DNA from 2 places in the Streptomyces endophyticus genome. Region 2 is predicted to be linked to the other one. Evidence: predicted binding sites of a transcription regulator. Region 2 holds the regulator's gene; the other holds the start of a gene.
What was found. Region 2 encodes HspR, which represses chaperone genes until heat shock. Its sites were predicted from a motif close to TTGAGNNNNNNNNNCTCAA; they were not measured.

Region 1 (3,405 bases), on a different contig from region 2:
CGGTGAACGGCAGCTCCCGCTCGCCCAGTTCGTGCTGCGCGGCCACCTTGCGGAGCACGCGCGTGACGGACCGCTCCAGGTTGCGTACGCCGGCCTCACGCGTGTACTCGCCGGCGAGCTTGCGCAGCGCGTCGTCACCGATGGTGACCTCGTCGACCGCGAGCCCCGCGCGGTCCAGCTGGCGCGGCACCAGGTGGTCGCGGGCGATGACGACCTTCTCGTCCTCGGTGTAGCCGTCGAGACGGACGAGTTCCATGCGGTCGAGCAGCGCCTCCGGAATCGCCTCCAGGACGTTCGCGGTCGCCAGGAAGACGACGTCGCTCAGGTCCAGTTCGACCTCCAGGTAGTGGTCCCTGAAAGTGTGGTTCTGGGCCGGGTCGAGGACTTCGAGCAGCGCCGCGGCCGGGTCGCCCCGGAAGTCGGAGCCCACCTTGTCGACCTCGTCGAGGAGGACCACCGGGTTCATCGACCCGGCCTCCTTGATGGCGCGCACGATGCGGCCCGGCAGCGCGCCCACGTACGTACGCCGGTGGCCGCGGATCTCCGCCTCGTCCCGTACGCCGCCGAGCGCGACGCGGACGAACTTTCGGCCCATGGAGTGCGCCACGGACTCGCCGAGCGAGGTCTTGCCGACGCCGGGCGGGCCGACGAGCGCGAGCACGGCGCCGCCACGACGGCCGCCGACCACGCCGAGGCCACGGTCCGCGCGGCGCTTGCGCACGGCCAGATACTCGGTGATGCGCTCCTTCACGTCGTCCAGGCCCGCGTGCTCGGCGTCGAGGACGGCGCGGGCGCCCTGGATGTCGTAACTGTCCTCGGTCCGCTCGTTCCACGGGAGTTCGAGGACGGTGTCGAGCCAGGTGCGGATCCAGGAGCCCTCGGGCGACTGGTCGCTCGCCCGCTCCAGCTTCTCGACCTCCTTGAGCGCGGCCTCGCGGACCGTCTCCGGAAGGTCGGCGGCCTCGACGCGGACCCGGTAGTCGTCGGACTCCTCGGCCGTGTCCTTGGCGTCGCCGTTCAGCTCGCGCAGCTCCTTGCGCACGGCGTCGAGCTGGCGCCGCAGCAGGAACTCGCGCTGCTGCTTGTCGACGCCCTCCTGGACGTCCTTGGCGATGGTCTCGGCGACGTCCTGCTCGGCGAGGTGGTCGCGCACGTGCTGGGTGGCGAGCCTCAGCCGCTCGACCGGGTCGGCCGCTTCGAGCAGCTCGACCTTCTGGGCGGTGGTGAGGAACGGCGAGTAGCCGGAGTTGTCGGCGAGCGCGGACACGTCGTCGATGGCCTGGACGCGGTCCACGACCTGCCAGGCGCCGCGCTTCTTCAGCCAGTTCGTGGCGAGCGCCTTGTACTCCTTGACCAGCTCGGTCACGGCGCCCGGCAGGGGGTCGGGCACCTCTTCCTCTACGGTCAGGCCCTCCACCCACAGGGCGGCGCCCGGCCCGGTCGTGCCGGCGCCGATGCGCACGCGGCCGACGCCGCGGATCAGGGCGCCGGGGTCGCCGTCGGCGAGGCGGCCGACCTGCTCGACGGTGCCGAGCACGCCGGTGTTCGCGTACGTCCCGTCGACGCGTGGAACAAGCAGCACCTTCGGCTTGCTGGGTCCAGTACGCGCGGCGGCCTGCGCGGCCTCCACGGCGGCTCGTACGTCGGTGTCGCTGAGGTCCAGGGGCACCACCATTCCGGGCAGCACGACCTCGTCGTCGAGCGGCAGCACGGGCAGGGTGAGCGGTGTGGACGTCGAAGCCATGATCTCCCCTTTGGCAGTCAAGTTGAGTTACATGGACTCAATGCATGAGAGCTCCCAGATGTTCCTCCGAGAGCGTTCGCTGTCAGCGATCACGCTGTGACCCGGCCCGCCGTCACCCCACCGGGACACCGACCACCTACGCCACGGGGCTCCGCCCCGGACCCCGCTCCTCAATCGCCGGAGGGGCTGGATTTACCCACCCCCGCCTTGGGCAATCTGCCCATCACGAGGGCACCGGCCCCGGCGGCCGTCCAACGGCAGTCGTAGCGCGCATACGGGCGGGATGCGGGACAGCTGGGAGGACGCGCTGTTCGGCGGCGCGTACCGCAGGGCCGCGCCCCGGTTCGGGTCGTGCCATGTGCGGCTGCGGCCGGAGGCGGGCGAACGGGCCACCTTCTGCTTCGGCGACAGTCACCTCGGCCCGGCCGACATCGGCACGTTCGACGCCCTGCACCCGGTGCTCGCCGCCGTGGTGGCGGAGATCCGCGCGCTGCCGCACGGGCGACCGCGCGGCACCCGCACCGGCGACCTGCTCGAAGGGCTCGGGCCGCCCGTCGAGTGGCACACCGGATTCGTGCTGCGCCCGGCGGGCCTGGACGACAAGCTCGCCGCCTTCCGGGGCCCCGCGCTGCCCTCCGCCGTCACGTCCCCCCCCTGGACTGGGCGGCGTACGGCGATCCGGATGAAGTCCTGCAGTACATCAAGCAGTTGTGGCACTGCGTGGCCAGGTTCGGATCACCCTCTGTGACGAGCGCCATGTGAGACGTGGGACACAGAAAATACCCGCGGGCCACCCACCTCGTCGGCCACAATGGCGGCCATGACGACCCTGCACGACCCCGATCCACCCGTCGTCCTCGATCGCCGCGAAGGCCCCTTCGGCGAGGTGGTCCTGCGCCGTCACGGCGACCTGCTCCAGATCATCGCCAACGGCACCTTCCTTATGGACACCTCCGACGGCCGCTCCGAGCGGCGCCTCGTCGACTCGGCGCTATCGGCGCTCTCGGCACTCCCCTCACCCGCCGCCCGCAGGAAACCACGCGTCCTCATCGGCGGCCTCGGCGTCGGCTTCTCCCTCGCGCACGCGGCCGCCGACCCGCGCTGGGGCGGCATCACGGTCGTCGAGCGGGAGCCCGCGATCATCGACTGGCACCGGCACGGCCCGCTGCGCGAGCTCTCCGCCGGGGCCCTCGCCGACCCCCGTACGGAAATCGTCGAGGCCGACCTCGTCCGGCATCTGCGCACGGCCACGGACACCTACGCCGCGCTCTGCCTCGACATCGACAACGGTCCCGACTGGACGGTCACCGAGGACAACCACACCCTTTACGGACCGTCCGGCCTCGCTGCCTGCAAGGACCGACTCGACCCGGGCGGTGTTCTCGCCGTATGGTCCGCACAGCCGTCAGCAAATTTCGAAGAAACCTTGCGGAATGCCGGATTCCAGGCGGTGCGCACCGAAGAGATCCCGGTTGTCCGGGGCGTCCCTGACGTGGTGCACCTCGCACTGAGGCCCACGTAGCCGACCGGCGGTAACTCCCCGTACGCTGACGTCCGAAACCCGATCATTCAAGCGTCAAGCGCGTCACGACGGCGCGCACTCAGGGGCGGGGCGATGGAGCAGACACACACCTCCCACAACACCACCACGACGACTCAGG
Region 2 (3,405 bases):
CCTGGGTCCCCCTCGCCCCGGTCCCCGTCTTCCGCGTCAACGTGGACGACGGCGACACCACATCGACCTCCTACGTCGAAACCCTCGCCAACGCCGGCGGCGACCCCATGGCTGCGACCTTCACCGCCCCCGCCTCGGGCCAGGTCATCGTCACGGTCGGCAGCTACATCCGATCCTCGGCCTCCTCCGGTATCGCGTGCATGTCGGCCAACATCCGCAACTCCTCCGGCACCATCCTCTACGCCGCCGTCGACGAGCGCTCGGCGGCCTCGGCAATCACCAACCGGACGTCGGTCTCCGCCCAGTTCCTCATCACGGGCCTCGCCGCCGGCACGACCCACACGGCGACCCCCGCCTACCGCTCCGGCGCCACTACGAACACGGCGTACTTCGACACCCGCTTCATCCGCGTCGACCCCATCCCGTAAACCCCCCGTAGGAGTACCCGTGGCCACACCCCTGACCGCGTCCGCCTTCGCCCGCGTCCTGCGCGACGAAGGCGTACAGGTCCGAGAACACGCCAACTGGCAGACACACAACCGCAATCACAAGGGCGCGTGGGGCCCGGTCAACGGCGTCATGCTGCACCACACCGCCGGCCGCGACAGCCTCGCCCTCTGCCGCGACGGCACCGCCACCCTCCCGGGGCCGCTCTGCACGGGCCTCGTCGCGAAGGACGGCACCGTCCACCTCGTCGGCTACGGCCGCACCAACCACGCGGGCTCCGGATCCGCCGCGACATACTCCGCTGTCCGCGCCGAACGCGCCCTTCCCTCGCCCCCGGGACCGGACACCGTCGACGGCAACACCCACTTCTACGGCTTCGAGATCGAGAACCTCGGCAACGGGCAGGACCCCTACCCCTCGCCCCAACTCACCACCGTCGAACGGCTCTGCGCCGCCCTGTGCCGCGTCCACGGCTGGACCGCGGCGAGCGTCATCGGCCACAAGGAGTGGACCCGACGCAAGATCGACCCGTCGTTCTCGATGAGCGGCATGCGCAGACGGGTCGACGCCCGCCTCGGCACCCGCCCCGCCCCCACCCCGCACCCCTCCTACGCGGAGTTCCCCGGCGCCGCCTTCTTCGTGCCGGGCCGCCGCAGCGCGCTGATCACGGCGGTCGGGCGGCGGCTCGTCGCGGAGGGCTGCGGGCGCTACCGGATCGGGCCCGGACCGGAGTGGACCGAGGCCGACGTGGCCTCGTACGCGGTCTGGCAGCGCAAGCTCGGCTACACGGGCGCGGCCGCCGACGGCATCCCGGGCCGCGCCAGCTGGGACGAGCTGCGCGTGCCGCGCGCATGAGAGGAGACGGAGGAGTGGGTGAACAGGTCGATGTGGCACTGGAGTTGGAGCGGCTGCGGCGCTCCGTCGATGTCGGTTTCGCCGCCACTCAGGGCAATCTGGCGCTGGTTCTCCAGCGCGCCGACCAGACGGACAAGACGCTGGGCGAGCACGAGGACCGCCTCGACGCCCTCGAACGCTCCCGCTGGCCGCTGCCGTCCCTCGCGGCGCTGACCTCGTGCGCCGCACTGGTGATCGCGGTGTGGCAGTCGACGGGACGCTGAACAACCACGCGAAGGGGCCCGGAGGTCGAACGGCCTCCGGGCCCCTTCACACGCGTGTATGCGGGTCAGTCCTGCGACCGCTTGTTCTTGGGCCGCCACACCACCAGCGCGCTCGTCTGCTGGACCTCCTGGTACGGGACCAGGTCCCGACGGTAGGAGGCGTGCACCGCCGCCTCGCGCTGCTGGATCGCGGAGGCCGCGCTCTCCACCGCGGAGGAGAGTTCGGCCACGCGGGACTGCAACGCGGCGACCTGGTTCTCCAGCTCGATGATGCGCTTGATGCCGGCCAGGTTGATGCCCTCTGCCTGCGACAGGTGCTGCACCGCACGGAGCAGTTCGATGTCGCGGGCCGAGTAGCGCCTGCCGCGCCCGGCCGTGCGGTCGGGCGAGACCAGGCCGAGGCGGTCGTACTGGCGCAGGGTCTGTGGATGCAGGCCGGACAGCTGTGCCGCCACCGAGATGACGTACACCGGCGTCTCGTCGGTCAGTTCGTACGGGTTGCTTCGCCGACGACCGGGCTGCCCGTCCATCACACTCACGCTCCCTTCGCGTCCCTGAACAAGTCTGCCCGCACGTCGGTGTCCTCAGTCGCCTTGCGGTACGACTCGAGAGCCGAACGGGCGTCCTCCGAAAGGTCCTTGGGGACGTCCACCTCGACCGTCACCAGCAGGTCCCCGCGCGTGCCGTCCTTGCGGACCGCACCCTTGCCGCGGGCCCGCATCGTCCGCCCGTTCGGCGTGCCCGGGGGCAGCTTCAGGGTGACGGCGGGGCCGCCGAGTGTGGGCACCTTGACCTCGGCGCCGAGCGCCGCCTCGGTGAACGTCACCGGGACGGTGACCGTGAGGTTGTCGCCCTTGCGGCCGAAGACCGGGTGGGCGTCGACGTGCACGACGACGTACAGATCGCCCGCGGGGCCGCCCCGTTCACCGGGTGCGCCCTTGCCGCGGAGCCTGATGCGCTGGCCGTCGGAGACCCCCGCGGGGATCCTGACCTGCATGGTGCGCGAGGACTTCGCCCGCCCGCTGCCCTTGCAGGCATCGCACGGCGTCTCCGCGATCAGGCCGCGGCCCTTGCAGTCCACGCACGGGTCGGTGAGGGAGAAGCCGCCACCGCCGCCCCGCGAGACCTGTCCCGTACCGACGCAGGTGGGGCACACTCGCGGTGTGCCGTTCGCGTCGCCGGTGCCGGAGCAGGCCTTGCAGGGGGCCTGGGACGACATGCGCAGCGGGACCGTGGCCCCGTCCACCGCCTCGGTGAAGCTGAGCGTCACCTCGGACTCGATGTCCTGACCCCGGCGCGGCTGCGTACGCGTGCCCGCGCCCGCGCCGCCCCGGTTGAACAGGCCACCGAACACGTCACCGATGCCGCCGCCGAAGCCGCCCTGCCCCGCCTGGCCCTGGGCGCCGCCTCCGAAGAGGTCGCCCAGGTCGAAGTTGAACGAGCCGTTGCCGCCGGCGCCGCCGGGTCCCGGACGGAACCCGCCGCTGCCGAACAGGGCGCGCGCCTCGTCGTACTCCTTGCGCTTCTTGGGGTCACCGAGGATGTCGTTCGCCTCGGAGATCTCCTTGAAGCGCTCCTCCGCCTTGTCGTTGCCCTTGTTGGCGTCGGGGTGGTTCTCGCGGGCGAGCTTGCGGTACGCCTTCTTGATCTCGGCGTCCGTGGCGTCCTTGGGGACGCCGAGGACCTTGTAGTAGTCCTTCTCGATGAAGTCCTTGGTGCTCATCGGCCTCGACGTCCCTCCTCACTCACATCAATCAGTACGTGTACGACGTCAGCCCTCTTCCGGGCCACCGTTGTCCTCGTCGCCCGGGGCGTCGGCCGACTCCTCGGACTTGCCCTG

Region 1: the regulator HspR is predicted to act here: its motif matches at 1,767-1,785, upstream of lon (endopeptidase La).

Annotation. Positions count from the first base shown of each region.
Region 1 is NZ_JAOZYC010000002.1:1,645-5,049, forward strand. It holds gene lon (endopeptidase La) at 1-1,744, opposite strand, end outside; gene OKJ99_RS01715 (DUF3626 domain-containing protein) at 2,028-2,492, shown strand; gene OKJ99_RS01720 (spermidine synthase family protein) at 2,565-3,266, shown strand; gene OKJ99_RS01725 (response regulator transcription factor) at 3,360-3,405, shown strand, end outside.
Region 2 is NZ_JAOZYC010000207.1:83,583-86,987, forward strand. It holds gene OKJ99_RS42035 (hypothetical protein) at 1-428, shown strand, start outside; gene OKJ99_RS42040 (peptidoglycan-binding protein) at 448-1,302, shown strand; gene OKJ99_RS42045 (hypothetical protein) at 1,317-1,565, shown strand; gene OKJ99_RS42050 (heat shock protein transcriptional repressor HspR) at 1,631-2,095, opposite strand; gene dnaJ (molecular chaperone DnaJ) at 2,101-3,288, opposite strand; gene grpE (nucleotide exchange factor GrpE) at 3,337-3,405, opposite strand, start outside.